Prochlorococcus marinus str. MIT 1013: one gene and its partners. Each later gene encodes a partner of the first gene's protein in a complex. Links are inferred from orthologs where the notes say so. Each region holds a gene or a part of one and is shown on either strand. Other genes may lie near its edges. The genes, in order: accC, accD and accB.

Region 1 (4,955 bases):
GAAAATGATGATCAAAGACTTCTAGAACAATCCCAAGAGGAAATATTTGAAGAAGAAGAGATGGAATTCGTAGAATTACAAGATTCAGAAGAACAACAATATAATAAAGAATTAAGATATTTAGATGAACCTAATCAGTCATCAATTTATTCTGAAATTGATGAAGATGAAGTAAACTATAATCAATCAAAAATCAAAAATACATCTGACAACTTGCAGGCTAAAATGTCCTATCAAAATACTAAGAATAGATCAAAAATTTCAAGAGTAGAAGAACCGATGGATGTCGAACCTTTAGAAAAATCTTCAACAACAAATTCTCAAGATATGAAACCTAATGATAAAGAACTTATAGACATTGAAGATCCATGGTGATTAATTTAAAAGATTTTCTTCTTTAAGAAGATCAATAATTTGCTGACAAAATTTTTTGGTTGCTCCTTTACTACCCCTAAGTGCTTGTAAGTCTTTTTTTTGTCCGGAAAGCCTTGAGGGTGAATTAAGCCAATCAATAGTTTCTTCAGCTATTTGTTTGGGGGTTATATGCCCTACTCTTTCTGGAACAATCATCCTTTTTGCAGATATATTTGGCCAAGCCATATATCCTCTTTTTTTGAGTTTTATAAAGCTAATTAATAATCCTAAGCACCATTTTAAAATTGGTAATCTAGCTATTAAACCTACAAATCCATCCCATGCTTCCATAACTAAAATGTGTTGTGTAGGAACAACAACTATCATTGGAATATTTAATGATCCCAGCTCAGATGTATTTGCCCCTATTGTTGTTAGTGCAATATCACACTGGCTTAAATCACTATATGCTGGATGCTTCTCTTGTATTAAAATGACTGTAGAATTTTTGGTTATCAATATTCCTCTTCCTTCTTTTTTATTCGCTTTAGTAATTGACTTGATTCCAGATTTATATTGTTTTGAAATTGGATTTTTGCTGCTACCAAAGTATTTCAGTTCATTTATATTTGTGGTTGGAGCAAGTGGCATTAGAAACTTACAATCTGGCATTGATTTTGATATTTTATCTGCTACATCAAGAAAGAAAGGTATTCCAATTTTTAGTTTCGCACTTTTTGAACCTGGCAGGAGAGCAATCCACTTTCCAGAGGGGAGTGGATCATCAATTTTTGCAGTTTCAGTTAAGTCAGCTGTTAGGTCTCCTATGACTGAACAACGAGGTTGAATTCGTTTTGGTAATTTATCAACAATCCTTTTGGACATTGCAACAATTCTATTATTCCAAAAAGGCCATCTGGCAATCCACTCTGCATATGTCATATGTAAATATCCCAATCTTGCTGAAAGTAGAACACTCCAAAATTGATCTCCTCCTAAAAAAATTACTAAGCCGTTGGATGGCCATGATCCAAACTTTTTAGGGTTTAAAAGAAGCTCCAAGAAATTTTTTGCTTTTATTATTTTTTCAAATTGCAACCATTTTTTGGCAGCAATAATTTCAAGACCAGTTGCATTTGGGCATGGAACAAGTACCAAATTTAAAGATATTGAAGAATTATTTACTCTAGGTTTTAGCTCTATATGTTTATGAAGTTCTTTAGCAAGTGGCTTCACCCAAGTCGCTAGTTCGCCTGGTCCATTTGAGACAAAAATAATTGCTAAAGAATTATGACTCATTTATTGATGAGTATCAGTTTTAAGAATGCGGATGGCGAGACTTGAACTCGCAAGGCCGAAGCCACATGTTCCTTAGACATGCGCGTATACCAATTCCGCCACATCCGCAATTTACTCAGTTAAGCACTAAGTAACCCTGATCATAATGCTTAACCTATTAAGGTTCTACTTAATGGGTTTCAATCTTGGGCACCAATACTGATACGATCCAGATGAGGACTTAATAATTTTGAATGCCCATAGGCAAACTGCTGATAGCTAATCGTGGCGAAATAGCTTTAAGAATTCTCCGAAGCTGTCGTGAGATGGGGATAGCTACGGTAGCTGTTTACAGTACTGTTGATAAAAATGCGTTACATGTTCAATTAGCTGATGAAGCTGTATGCGTTGGAGATTCGCCTAGCAGTAAAAGTTATCTAAATGTTCCAAACATACTTGCTGCCGCAACTTCAAGAGGAGTAGATGCTATTCACCCTGGTTATGGCTTTTTAGCTGAGAATGATCGATTTGCAGAGATTTGCGGTGACCACGGGCTTATTTTTGTAGGCCCATCTCCTCATGCAATACGTTCCATGGGTGACAAGTCGACAGCTAAATCGACTATGCAAAAGGTTGGAGTACCTACCGTCCCTGGAAGTGAGGGTTTGCTCGATACTGTTTCAGATGCATCCAAGCTTGCCGCTGAAATGGGTTATCCAGTAATGATTAAAGCAACTGCAGGAGGCGGTGGAAGAGGCATGCGTTTAGTTAGTCATGCTGATGAATTGGAGAATCTTTTTAAAGCTGCGCAGGGGGAAGCAGAGGCTGCATTTGGCAACCCAGGACTTTATATGGAGAAATTTATTGATCGCCCAAGGCATGTAGAGGTTCAAATTCTTGCTGACCGATTTGGTAACGTCGTTCATCTCGGAGAAAGAGATTGCTCGATTCAAAGACGGCATCAGAAATTGTTAGAGGAATCACCAAGTCCAGCTTTAGATGATCAGCTAAGAATAAGAATGGGAGAAGCTGCAGTTTCAGCAGCAAAAAGCATCAATTACGAAGGCGCTGGAACAGTGGAATTCTTGCTTGATCGACACGGAAGTTTTTATTTTATGGAAATGAATACTCGAATACAGGTAGAACATCCTGTTACTGAGTTAGTTACTGGTATGGATCTAATTTCAGAACAATTACTTATAGCTGGAGGAGAAAAATTAAAATTTACTCAAGCAGAGATCAAGCTTGAGGGACATGCAATTGAATGTAGAATTAACGCTGAAGATCCAAGTCACAACTTTCGACCTTCTCCAGGAAAAATCACAGGTTGGTTACCTCCTGGTGGACCGGGTGTAAGGGTAGATAGCCACGTTTACACTGGTTACGATATTCCTCCTTTTTATGATTCTTTAATAGGAAAATTAATTGTTTGGGGAAGGGATAGAGAAGCTGCACTAAAAAGGATGGAAAGAGCTTTAAATGAATGTGCAGTCACAGGAATTACTACAACTATTGATTTTCATTTGAAATTACTTAAAAGAAAAGAATTTATAAAAGGTGATGTTCATACAAAGTTTGTCGAACAAGAAATGTTGTAAATAGCTATAAATATCAAAATATAATTTGAGTCAATAAACCTTGTTGACCAAGAAACAATTCTCGAAAAAGACTTAAGAGGCCTACCCAAATAATCGGAGTAACATCTACACCACCTATCGGAGCAACAATTTTTCGAGTAGACACTAGAACAGGTTCAGTTGGCAAGAAGATAATTGGCCAAAAACCAGTTCTTAAATCTATTTTTGGGTACCAAGTCAAAATAATTCTTAGAAGGAATGCAAGGGTTAGCGCACCTATTAAAAAACTCATTAAAAAATGTAGGGTTGGGAGACTTTTAACTAACAGAGGCATCACAAAGCTCAAAGCATTATTGAATAGATGGTTTAAATCATCTTTTATTGCGTAAGATTACTCGGTCTTGCATAAGAATTAGCTGAAATGGCTTTTCATTTATTAAATTTGTTCCTTAGTGCTGGAGCTTCTAGTCAAGCTGCTACAAGTTCTGCTGTTGGAATGATAGGAAGTTTTCTTGCAGCTGGAGCTTTGATAGTTGCACCTGCTGCTGCTGCCTTGATTTGGGTTAGTCAAAAAGATGCATTGAGTAGATAGCCCTAGCAATCACCTATTTATGCCATAGACTAATAACAATAAGGTTGTTTTCAACCTGAATATGTTTATTTAAGAGGACAAACTTGGTCAATGCCAGTCTCAATTGGGCCAGCATTGTTGGCATAGTTCTTGCTGTATGCGGAGCTGGCTTATATTTTCTTAGATCTTTTAAGCCAGCATTGGCAAGAGATTACGATGTTTTTTTTGCTGCCATTGGCTTGCTCTGTGGCGGAATACTTTTTTTCCAAGGATGGCGTTTAGATCCTATTCTTCAATTTGGACAGTTTTTGCTTGCTGGGACCACTGTTTTCTTTGCTTATGAAAGTGTTCGTCTGAGAGGTATTGCAACCGATCAAGCACGAAGATCTTCATATTTTGATGATGAACCTGAGTTACCAAGATCCTCCAGAGGAGGTTTGTCTGATGCAGGCTCTGATAGAAATTATGATCGATTTGAGGAATCTCAACCTATTAATAGAAGATTTTCAGGGAGAGAAGATTATCAAGAAGAATATGCAGATGATGAAAATTATGGAAGACGTCCATCGAGGGCGGTAATTCCTGAGCAGGCTGTAAGTAGAAGGCCAAGAAATATTAGTTCTTCAGAAATTAATACTCGAAGAGCTGAAACAGAAAGTAGAATGGGACGATTTGATAATTCAGAATCTTCCTCAGTTAGAGGCTCAAGTTTTGGAGACAGGCGAACTAGCCGACAAGAAACTAGAAGAGGCTCCCGTCCCTCCGCTAGTGGTCAAAATTCAAGTCGTAGAAGAAATGTAGCCCCTAACTCTTCTCAAGAATCATCTTCAAGGCTAAATTCTGATAATCAAACTAGTAACTATAATGCATCCAGGAGGTCTTCTAAAACTAATAATAGTATTGAAGATGCAGCTTTTTCTAGTTCTGAAAAAGGTGTAAGACGAGTAAGTAGAAGACCTGCGCAAAACTCTGATGCGACCCCTACTAAAGAAAGACCATCTTCTAAAAGCTCGTATTCATCATCCAAAAGAAAGTCGTCGAGACCAAGAGATAACAGTTCAAGATTTGATGATTAATCCAAAAATTATTATTTACTAATTATTCCAGCCCATTCCAAAAAAGATATCTTACTAAGTGCTTCTACAAGTAGAACTGCCATTAGACCAATCATTGCA
Region 2 (4,883 bases), 1.4 Mb from region 1 along the record:
TCTGCTTCATTAACCACTAATGGGCCAGGTGTCTTTGAACCTGTTCATGGTTCAGCTCCTGACATAGCAGGAAAAGATATAGCTAATCCAATAGCAATGCTTTTATCTGCTGCAATGATGTTAAAAATTGCCTTTAATGAAAAACAAGCAGCAACTTTTTTAGAAAATGCAATTAACGATATCCTAACTGAGGGTTATAGAACTTCTGACTTAATGAGCAATCAGACAACTAAACAGGTTGGTTGCTCTCAAATGGGTGAACTATTGGCAGAAAAATTAAAATAATTAGTTCACAAATTAAAAAACTCTTTGAATAGTTTCCCTTTGAGGGTCAGTCGACCTGTAAAAATGAAAGTCAATACATAAGCGTCGATGTCAAAGCTTCACCCAGTAGTAGCTGTAACTGGTTCATCCGGAGCAGGAACAAGCACCGTTAAAAGAGCATTTGAGCATATATTTGCTCGTGAAAAGATTATCCCTGCAGTTGTTGAAGGAGATAGTTATCACCGTTTTGAGAGAATGCCGATGAAAAAGGCAATGTCTGAGGCACTTTCAAGAGGTGAAAATTTTTCTCATTTTGGGCCAGAGGCAAATTTATTCGACAAATTAGAAGACCTGTTTAGTCAATATGGAAAAACTGGTGGAGGTCAAAAAAGATATTATTTACATAGCCCAGAAGAAGCAGAGGAACATAACACACGTTTAGGAACAAAATTAGATCCAGGTCAATTCACTCCCTGGGAAGATATTCCAACAGGAACCGACCTTTTGTTTTATGAAGGACTACACGGTGGAGTAGTAGGAAAAGATTATGATGTGGCTTCATTCGCTGATTTACTTGTTGGTGTAGTACCAATTACCAATCTCGAATGGATTCAAAAAATACATCGAGATAACGCAGAACGAGGATATTCAGCCGAAACAATCGTCGATACAATTTTGAGAAGAATGCCTGATTATATCAATCACATATGTCCTCAATTTAGCCGAACAGATATTAATTTCCAGAGAGTACCGACAATTGATACGTCAAACCCATTTATTTGCAGGAATATTCCAACACCTGACGAAAGCTTTGTAATTATTCATTTCAGAAAAGGTTCAAGAGAAAAATGGGGAATTGACTTCCAATATTTATTAGGAATGATACACGATTCATTTATGTCAAGTCCGACAAGTATTGTTGTCAACGGTGGAAAAATGGGGTTTGCAATGGAACTTATTCTTACACCTATTATTCATAAGATGATAGAAGAGAAAAAAGCAGCAGGATAACAAAGTCAATCAATTCAAGCTAATAATATCTATTTTTAATAAATAAAGTTAATAAATAATGGTGATTATCATATCCTTTACTTTTATACTTTTATACATGTTATTTTCTATCTGTATTGAAGATATAAATACAATGATAATAGCTGAAAATAAATTAATACTATTATCTATATTGGGTATTGTTTACTTAATATGTAAGGGCTTATCAAATGAAAAAATAGCTGTTAAAGATTTAATTATAAATAATTCTTTTTCAATGATTATTATCTTTATAGTAATGTATTCAATAAGTTATGTAAGTTATAAAATTTTTGGAGTAAATTCATTAGGTATGGGTGACATAAAACTCTCTTCTATTAGTACAATATGGATTGGTATTGAATTGAGCTTTTTATCATTATGCATTTCATTTTTATTATCAGCTATATATAGTTTACATGGAAAAATTACTAAACGAATCAAGCCATTTCAACAGTATCCATTTGCGCCATTTCTATCAATTGGGATATTCTGTTCATGGATTATAGATAAGATTTAAACTTTCTAATCCCTTTTACGGGTCACAAGGTATTAAATTAAATTCAATCACAAAATAGAAGTGTCATTATTCGACTGGTTTGCTGATAGAAGGAAAGGCCAATTTGTTGGCAAAGTCACTCAGGAATCTGAAGAAAGTGATGGACTATGGGAAAAATGTCCAGAATGTGGACAAGTAGTTTATAGAAAAGATTTAATAGATAATTGCAGTGTTTGTAATAATTGTGGGCATCACAATCGAATAGATAGTAAAGAGAGAATAAGACTAATTACTGATCCAAATACATTCAAATCAATAAATAATCATTTAACTCCAGTTGACCCACTAGGTTTTAAAGATCGACGAGCTTACGCAGATAGGCTCAGAGAAAGTCAAGCTAGCACTGGTCTTAAAGATGGTGTAATAACAGGTACATGCAAAGTTAATTCTATTCCTATGGCATTAGCCGTAATGGATTTCAGATTCATGGGTGGCTCAATGGGATCTGTGGTAGGAGAGAAGATCACAAGGCTTATCGAACACTCAACCAAAGAAAAATTGCCATTGTTAATTGTTTGCGCATCGGGTGGTGCTCGAATGCAAGAAGGGATGTTAAGCCTGATGCAAATGGCAAAAATTTCAGGGGCGCTTGAACGACATAGAGACGCACAGTTGCTCTATATGCCTTTACTTACACATCCCACCACTGGAGGAGTTACTGCTAGTTTTGCCATGCTTGGAGATTTAATACTTGCAGAGCCCAAAGCACTTATTGGATTTGCAGGGAGAAGAGTCATTGAACAAACATTGAGAGAAAAACTCCCTGATAATTTCCAAACAGCAGAATATCTTCAAGACCATGGTTTCGTAGATACCATTGTCCCTAGAACAGAACTTAAAGAAACTTTGGCAAAGATACTTCGATTACATAAGACACAAGAACTAAAGTTAAAAACTAATGCATAAAACAAATCCAAAGATAAAAAATAAACTTGATTATCTATTAAACATCTTAGTCCTTTTATTAATAATTTTATTCAATAGGACAAATTTATTATATGCAGCCAATATTAATTGGGTTGAAGTTAGTAAAACTCAAGCCGGAATTCAATATTTAGATATAGATAGTATAGATATTAAAGGGAAAGGAATAATAGAAGTAACCACAAAATACTTGAAAATCGATACTAATGAATCAAGGAAAATTGAAGAGAATATTTATATAATGAAAATCAATTGCATGACTAATAAATTCAAGGATATTTCAGTTAATGGTAAAAAGAATTTATCCGCGAAATGGGAAGAGCCTAATGGGGATAAACTATTAGATGATGTAATTTCAGATAGCTGCGAAAATGTTTAAGCTCATCAATTATTTAAAAGAATGATCAATACAGATCATCCGATCCGCATAGCAATTGCAGGACTAGGTTTCGGTGAAAGTGTTCATATCCCTGCATCATTATCTAATAAGAATATTGAGCTTGTGGGATTGTGGCATCCTCGGCCAGAAAGGCTTAAAGAAGTCTGCAATAAGCACAATCTTCGTGCCTACGAGACCTGGGAGGATTTAGTAAATGATTCCAAAGTAGATGGAATAATCATAGCTACTCCGCCAGCACCCAGATACGAGCTTGCACTAGAGGCAATTAAAGGAGGAAAACATCTTTTACTAGAAAAGCCAACTTGCTTAAACTCTGAAGAAGTAAAAGAACTGCAAAGAAATGCCCTAAAAAGAAATTTAAAAATAGCTGTCGATTACGAATATCGAGCGGTTCCTCTGTTCATGCAAGCAAAGCGAATAATTAACGAGAAGAAACTAGATGAACCTTATTTTGTGAAACTAGATTGGCTAATGAGCAGCAGAGCTAATCCAGATAGACCATGGAATTGGTATTCAGACGAAGATTCTGGTGGAGGGGTATTGGGCGCGTTAGGTACCCATGCTTTTGACATGATTCATTGGCTCATTGGCCCAACTCATTCATTAAGCGCAATAAATTCGACTTCAATCAAACAAAGATATTGTACCCAATCAAAAACCACTAAAAAAGTGACAAGTGAAGATGTAAGCATTTCTCAACTACAAATTAAAAGCATTAGTAACAATTTGATTCCAGTCCAAGTAAATCTCTCTGCCGTAACAAAACAAAGCAGGGGTTTTAGTCTAGAAATTTATGGAAGCAATGGAACTCTTATTCTTAGCAGTGACAATCAGAACGATTATGTGCACGGATTTGGGCTGTGGTTCTCAACTAAGGAAGAAGTTCTTAAAAGTATTCAACCAGATTCAGATCTTTCTTTTTCAAAAATTTGGACAGATGGACGAATTGCCCCAGTAGCAAGAATACAAAACTGGTGGGTTCAAAGCATAAAAGACGGTACACCAGTTATTCCAGGCTTGGCTGAGGGATTAGCAAGCCAAATTGTTTGTGACAAGATTAAAGAATCAAACTCGATTGGAATGAAGCTTGAAATCAATTAGAGATATACACTAAATAAAAAAAAATTTTTTTTAGGTGTAATAAGCCACAAAAAGGGCCTTTGATATGGAATAATCTTAAGGAAATTTTTGTTGCATAAATGGCACTCTCGTACTACGCAGAAGAACTAAAGAAAACAGCAAGTGCCATAGCCCAGCCAGGCAAAGGGATTCTTGCTGTTGATGAATCAACTAAAACAGTAGGTAAAAGGCTTGCTTCAATAGGTGTTGAGAACACTGAGGACAACAGAAAAGCATATAGAGGTATGCTTTTCACCACAGAAGGTCTTGGAAACTTTATAAGCGGAGCGATTCTTTTTGAAGAAACTCTTTTCCAGAACCATCCAGATGGTGAGCCAATGGTTAAAAAGCTTGAGAAGCTAGGAATAATTCCAGGAATCAAGGTTGATAAAGGTCTAAGACCATTAGCTGGTGGACACGATGTAGAAACTTTTTGTTCAGGTTTAGACGGTCTTGTTGAAAGAGCTGCTGATTATTACGAGCAAGGTGCAAGATTTGCTAAATGGAGAGCAGTGCTTCAAATAACAGACGATGGTTGTCCTTCTAAACTTTCTATTAGAGAAAATGCTTGGGGTTTAGCAAGATACG
Region 3 (5,058 bases), 110 kb from region 1 along the record:
AAGTAGTGCAAGATCCTATAAAATATGAAGATTGCATTAATTATTTAGGCGATTTATATACAGGTGAATCAAGCTCAATAGAGTTTAGTGATGATAATGAATTAGAAAATGAAGTAAAATCATCTATCGAAAATACAGAAAAAATTCCTAAAGGTAAAAATATAGATCGTTATAATTATTAATTAAATTTAAGTTATAAAAGTAAAAAAAGCTTCGTACTCAATCTTGCTAAATAAAAAAATTCTTATAAATTCTAAAAATGCAATTTTCGATACATTGACTTATTGGTCAATAGAGGCAAAATTCTTTTAGTTAACAAATACTTATGCACAAAAGGGATGCGGTTTTCTTAGAAGATCTCTGCCCTAAGCTAAGAGACAGAAGATGGCGCAAATCATTGCATGAATTCACTAATAAAAGCTGTATATATTGTGGAAAAAAATCAGAATCAATTGATCATGTTTTACCACGAAGTAAAGGTGGATTAAGCATTACTGAAAATTGTGTACCTGCCTGCCTCTCATGTAACGGCAGCAAAACAGATAATGATGCGTTTGAATGGTATAGAAAACAACGTTTTTACGACCCAAGACGTTCTATGGCTATCAAAGCATGGACGGAAGGGGACATACGTTTAGCTCTGAGACTTCTTAAATGGGCTCAACCTAAACAAAACAGAAGTATTGAGAAAACAAAATCCGGATTGAATGAAGATTTTTCTTGGCAAGCAGCTTAAATTTCTACCAAACTTGACAAGCGGCAGAAGAATTATATTTTTCACATATAGACGCTATATGAGAAGGCCTTTCAGGGATTAAAAGAATACAATAAAGAAAGAAAATTGAAGCAAGAAAAGGCTTTATCAAGCTTTTATTATTCTTTCGAACCAATAATCTTTTATCGTTCGTGAATTTGGTATGACCATTAATGGAATTCAGACTAGGCTTTAAATAAGAAGCAATCATTGCTAAAAAATCAACATAATACATTTGTACTAATGATTGAAGATATTGTCAAGCGATTAGATCCTCTGCCACCCAAATCAAAATTAATTATATTTGGAGGTGGATTCAGTGGTCAAAGGATCGCAAGTGTAGGAAGACATCTAGGAGTAAAAGTATTGTGCAGCAGAAGACAAGAAAATAGCGAAGGAGCTGATTTCATATTTAACTCTGATAAAGAATTTTCGAATGAAGTTTTCGAGGGAGCAACTCATGTTTTAAGTTGTATTCCTCCTCTATCCAGTGGAGAAGACCCTGTTCTACTTAAACTCAAGACTCAATTACTAAATTCAAGAAATTTAAAATGGGTTGGCTACTTATCAACTACCGGTGTATATGGAGATACAAAAGGGGAGTGGGTCAATGAAAACTCTTCTCCTAATCCTAAACAAGAAAGAAGCATTCGTAGGTTTTCTTGTGAAAAACAATGGTTAGAGACAAAGCTGCCTATTCAAATACTCAGATTGCCAGGAATTTATGGACCTGGCAGATCTGCATTTGAAAGCCTTTTAAATGGAACAACAAAAATGGTCGACAAGCCAGGGCAAGTGTTTTCAAGGATTCATGTCGACGATATTGCTGGATCTGTTTTATTTTTAATAAATCTTTTTGCTAAAGGTAAAAATCCATGTGTAGTAAATGTAGCCGATAACTTACCAACAAATAATATTGAAGTGATTGCTTTAGCAGCGAAAATAGCTAAAAAATCTCTACCATCAACAGTGCCTTTTGAAATTGCAAAAAAAACAATGAGCCCTATGGCGCTTTCTTTTTGGCAAGAGAATAGAAAAGTTGATAATAAGTTATTGTGTAAAAAACTTGGTTATTCTCTAATTTATCCTGATTTTAAATCTGGTTTAAAAAATTGTTTCTCAAAATTAAAAATAAATTAATAATCCTTATTTTCCATCTTGTTTTTAATCGCTATTTTGTTAAAAAATTGATATAGATTTAATTAATAATTAGAATCAAATGAAATTAATTTAATATCATTTGAAAACTTATTCCAATTAATTACAGACCACTCATTACTTAAGCTAAGCAAATTAAAATCACAAAAAGGATTGCAACATGGCAAAATTTAAAACATCAAAAGATAAAAAAAATACCATTATCATTTCATTAGGTGATCCTGCAGGAATAGGAACTGAAATAACTTTAAAAGCTCTTAGTTCTAAATACTTAAATAAAAATATTCAGCCTTTACTTGTAGGATGCAAAAAGAATATTTATCAAACTTATTCAAAGTTAATTGAGCATGGAATAAGTAATATCGTCAATCCAAAAAGTCTTAATATTATTGATATCCCTTTAGAAAGAAAAATAATTCCAGGAATAGTAGATACTCATAGTGGTAATGCTAGCTTTGAATGGCTTTTTAATGCAGTTAATATACTTTTAGAAGGAAAAGCTAATGCCCTGGTAACAGCACCAATTTCAAAAATTGCATGGCACAAAGCTGGTCATAAATTTGCAGGGCAAACTGAATTATTAGGTAAATTAACTAATAAAACAACATCTATGCTTTTTACCGCAGTATCACCAAACAATGGATGGAGATTTAATACTTTATTAGCCACAACACATATACCTCTTAATAAAATAAAAAATAATTTAACAAAAGAGTTAATTAGATACAAGTTAGATAGCTTATTAAATTTCTGTCTTCAGTTCAAGGAGAATCCATTAATACATATAGCGGGCTTAAATCCACATGCAGGAGAAGAAGGAAAAATTGGAATAGAAGAACAAAACATAATTATTCCTATTTTAAATGAATGGAAACTAGATCATCCAAGAATCAAAATCAGTGGTCCTATACCTCCAGATACCTGCTGGATTTCATCAGCAGATGCATGGAATGGCAAATCAATTAAAAATAATGCTCCTGATGGAATTCTTGCTTTGTATCACGATCAAGGTCTAATACCCGTCAAGTTAATTGCCTTTGATGAAGCTATTAATACAACACTAGGACTACCTTTTGTAAGGACATCACCTGATCATGGCACTGCTCTTGATATTGCAGGTAAGTTCAAAGCTAGAGAAACAAGCATGATTGCTGCAATAAATAATGCTTGGCTTCTTTCTCAATAAGAAAAAACTTTATAAAGGTTTTAATCGCATTAAAACCTGTCCAAACTCAACTGGTGTTCCATTTTCAACAAGAATTTCAATTACTTCTCCACTAACCTCTGACTCGAGCTCATTCATTAATTTCATTGCCTCAAGAATACAAACAGCTTGGCCAACACTAATTTTCGACCCAATGTCTACGAAAGGTGGCTCTTCTGGGCCTGGTGCACGATAAAAGGTGCCAACCATAGGAGCAGTTACTTCGACCAAATCAGAGCGTGATCCAGGGACCGAAGGCGGAGGCGTGCTTTGTACTGAGGAAGCCTCGATTTTGCGTTGAGGCATTGGTGTATCAATCTCTTCTGATGTAATTCTCTTTTGAGAGGAGATTGAATCAAAAGAACCGCCAAGATTGCGTTTAACCTCCAAAAAAAAGTCTTCTCCCTCAAGTCGAAACTCTTGAATATCGCTCTCAGCTAAAGTTGCCAACAAGCGATGAAGCTCTTCGTGATCAAGATTCATAGTCATTGTGTTTCTCGGCCTAGATAAGTGTCATTTCGAGTATCTACTCGAATTTTCTCACCAATTGAAATAAATAATGGGACCATTACTTGAGCTCCTGTTTCCAAGATTGCAGGCTTTGTACCTCCCGAAGCAGTATCACCTTTAACACCAGGGTCAGTTTCTTTTATTTCTAAAACAACTGAATTGGGTAATTCAACTTCAAGAGGTTTTTCATTCCAAGACACTACATTAACCTCCATACCTTCCTTTAGATATTTCCTGCTTTCACCAATTTGTTTAGCTGTTAAGCTTGTTTCTTCATAAGAAGTCATATCCATAAATACAAAATCATCTCCGTCCATGTATGTATGTTGCAACTTTGATTTCTCCAGAAGAGCTTGTGGAACCATTTCCCCTGCTCTAAAGGTCTTATCTACAACACTACCGCTCACAACAGCTTTTAATTTAGTCCTGACGAATGCAGAACCCTTACCAGGCTTGACATGTAGAAATTCAATAACACGCCAAACCGCACCGTCTAACTCGATCGTAGTGCCAGTGCGAAAGTCGTTAGTTGAAATCATTCACACAAAAGATACCAATCGATCATAAGTCTGTGCGAAAGTCATGCAAAACATAGAATTAACATGGCAAAAAAGATTTGCATTCTTGCCCTGATAACAATCCTATTTTCTTTGAGCTCTCCATGGATTGAACCTGCTGTTGCAAGCCTTCCTAAGGGTAATCGGCTAAAGGATCCATATGCAATCTTAAGAAATTCTTTACCGATTGACCAAAAGGAATTACGTGAATTACAAAACAAACTGGAAGATACCAGCGATGATCTTCGAGGAAGCAGATGGTCAGCAATCAGCAAAGCCACCTCAAGAAGTCAATTCTTAGTTAGTAACAGAAAAAATCAAATTCTTGACTCCATACCAGATGAAAATAAGAACCAAGCATCTAATCTGCTATCCAATCTGAAAGAAGAACTTGATGAATTAGGGCAAATAGCGAACGAAAAGAATAAAGTCTCATTTCTTGACGTCAGACGTAAAAGTTTAAAAACAATTGATGATTTAGAATCTCTTTTAATAACTAATAACTTTCCATATAAAATACCAATTGAATATGACAATTTACCACGGCTTTTAGGCAGAGCAAATGTAGAGATAAAAACATCAAAAGGAGATATGAGTGCAATTATTGATGGTTATAATGCTCCTTTAACGGCTGGTGCATTTATAGATCTTTCATTAAAGGGTTTTTACGATGGGTTGCCAATTAATAGAGCTGAAGAATTTTTTATTCTTCAAACTGGTGATCCAAAAGGAGAAGAGATTGGATATGTAAACCCTGATAATAATGAGTTAAGAAAAGTTCCACTAGAAATAAGAACACCTAATCTTCAAGATACACTTTATGGACAAACTTTTGAAGACGTTGGTCTTTACACTGAAACGCCAGTTCTTCCATT

Evidence for each region.
Region 2: the proteins of accC (region 1) and accD are in contact, whole or in part, in a solved structure (PDB 8UXZ), measured with the Escherichia coli proteins. The link is inferred for Prochlorococcus marinus str. MIT 1013 from one-to-one orthologs.
Region 3: the proteins of accC (region 1) and accB are in contact, whole or in part, in a solved structure (PDB 8UXZ), measured with the Escherichia coli proteins. The link is inferred for Prochlorococcus marinus str. MIT 1013 from one-to-one orthologs.

Annotation. Positions count from the first base shown.
Region 1 is NZ_CP114778.1:1,575,193-1,580,147, forward strand. The notes cover bases 1,203-4,058. They hold accC (acetyl-CoA carboxylase biotin carboxylase subunit), read left to right. Parts: upstream 1,203-1,886; coding sequence 1,887-3,230; downstream 3,231-4,058. Other genes in these bases: O5633_RS08970 (glycosyl transferase), read right to left, coding at 1,203-1,653; O5633_RS08985 (YggT family protein), read right to left, coding at 3,244-3,543; psbX (photosystem II reaction center protein PsbX), read left to right, coding at 3,631-3,801; O5633_RS08995 (Ycf66 family protein), read left to right, coding at 3,885-4,058. In the rest of the region: O5633_RS08965 (PRC-barrel domain-containing protein), read left to right, coding at 1-375; more of O5633_RS08970, read right to left, coding at 376-1,202; more of O5633_RS08995, read left to right, coding at 4,059-4,856; O5633_RS09000 (chlorophyll a/b-binding protein), read right to left, coding at 4,868-4,955. UniProt on the Escherichia coli protein: This protein is a component of the acetyl coenzyme A carboxylase complex; first, biotin carboxylase catalyzes the carboxylation of the carrier protein and then the transcarboxylase transfers the carboxyl group to form malonyl-CoA.
Region 2 is NZ_CP114778.1:196,210-201,092, reverse strand. The notes cover bases 1,032-3,815. They hold accD (acetyl-CoA carboxylase, carboxyltransferase subunit beta), read left to right. Parts: upstream 1,032-1,873; coding sequence 1,874-2,758; downstream 2,759-3,815. Other genes in these bases: O5633_RS01010 (Gfo/Idh/MocA family protein), read left to right, coding at 3,177-3,815; O5633_RS01015 (hypothetical protein), read left to right, coding at 2,751-3,155; O5633_RS01025 (prepilin peptidase), read left to right, coding at 1,334-1,813; O5633_RS01030 (phosphoribulokinase), read left to right, coding at 1,032-1,275. Also shown: leuB (3-isopropylmalate dehydrogenase), read left to right, coding at 1-285; more of O5633_RS01030, read left to right, coding at 373-1,031; more of O5633_RS01010, read left to right, coding at 3,816-4,277; O5633_RS01005 (class I fructose-bisphosphate aldolase), read left to right, coding at 4,376-4,883.
Region 3 is NZ_CP114778.1:1,463,905-1,468,962, reverse strand. Bases 1,857-4,815 are described here. They hold accB (acetyl-CoA carboxylase biotin carboxyl carrier protein), read right to left. Parts: upstream 3,606-4,815; coding sequence 3,108-3,605; downstream 1,857-3,107. Other genes in these bases: O5633_RS08455 (peptidylprolyl isomerase), read left to right, coding at 4,229-4,815; efp (elongation factor P), read right to left, coding at 3,602-4,165; pdxA (4-hydroxythreonine-4-phosphate dehydrogenase PdxA), read left to right, coding at 2,073-3,098; O5633_RS08475 (SDR family oxidoreductase), read left to right, coding at 1,857-1,894. Outside these bases: O5633_RS08485 (DUF6554 family protein), read left to right, coding at 1-182; O5633_RS08480 (HNH endonuclease), read left to right, coding at 326-736; more of O5633_RS08475, read left to right, coding at 998-1,856; more of O5633_RS08455, read left to right, coding at 4,816-5,058. UniProt on the Escherichia coli protein: This protein is a component of the acetyl coenzyme A carboxylase complex; first, biotin carboxylase catalyzes the carboxylation of the carrier protein and then the transcarboxylase transfers the carboxyl group to form malonyl-CoA.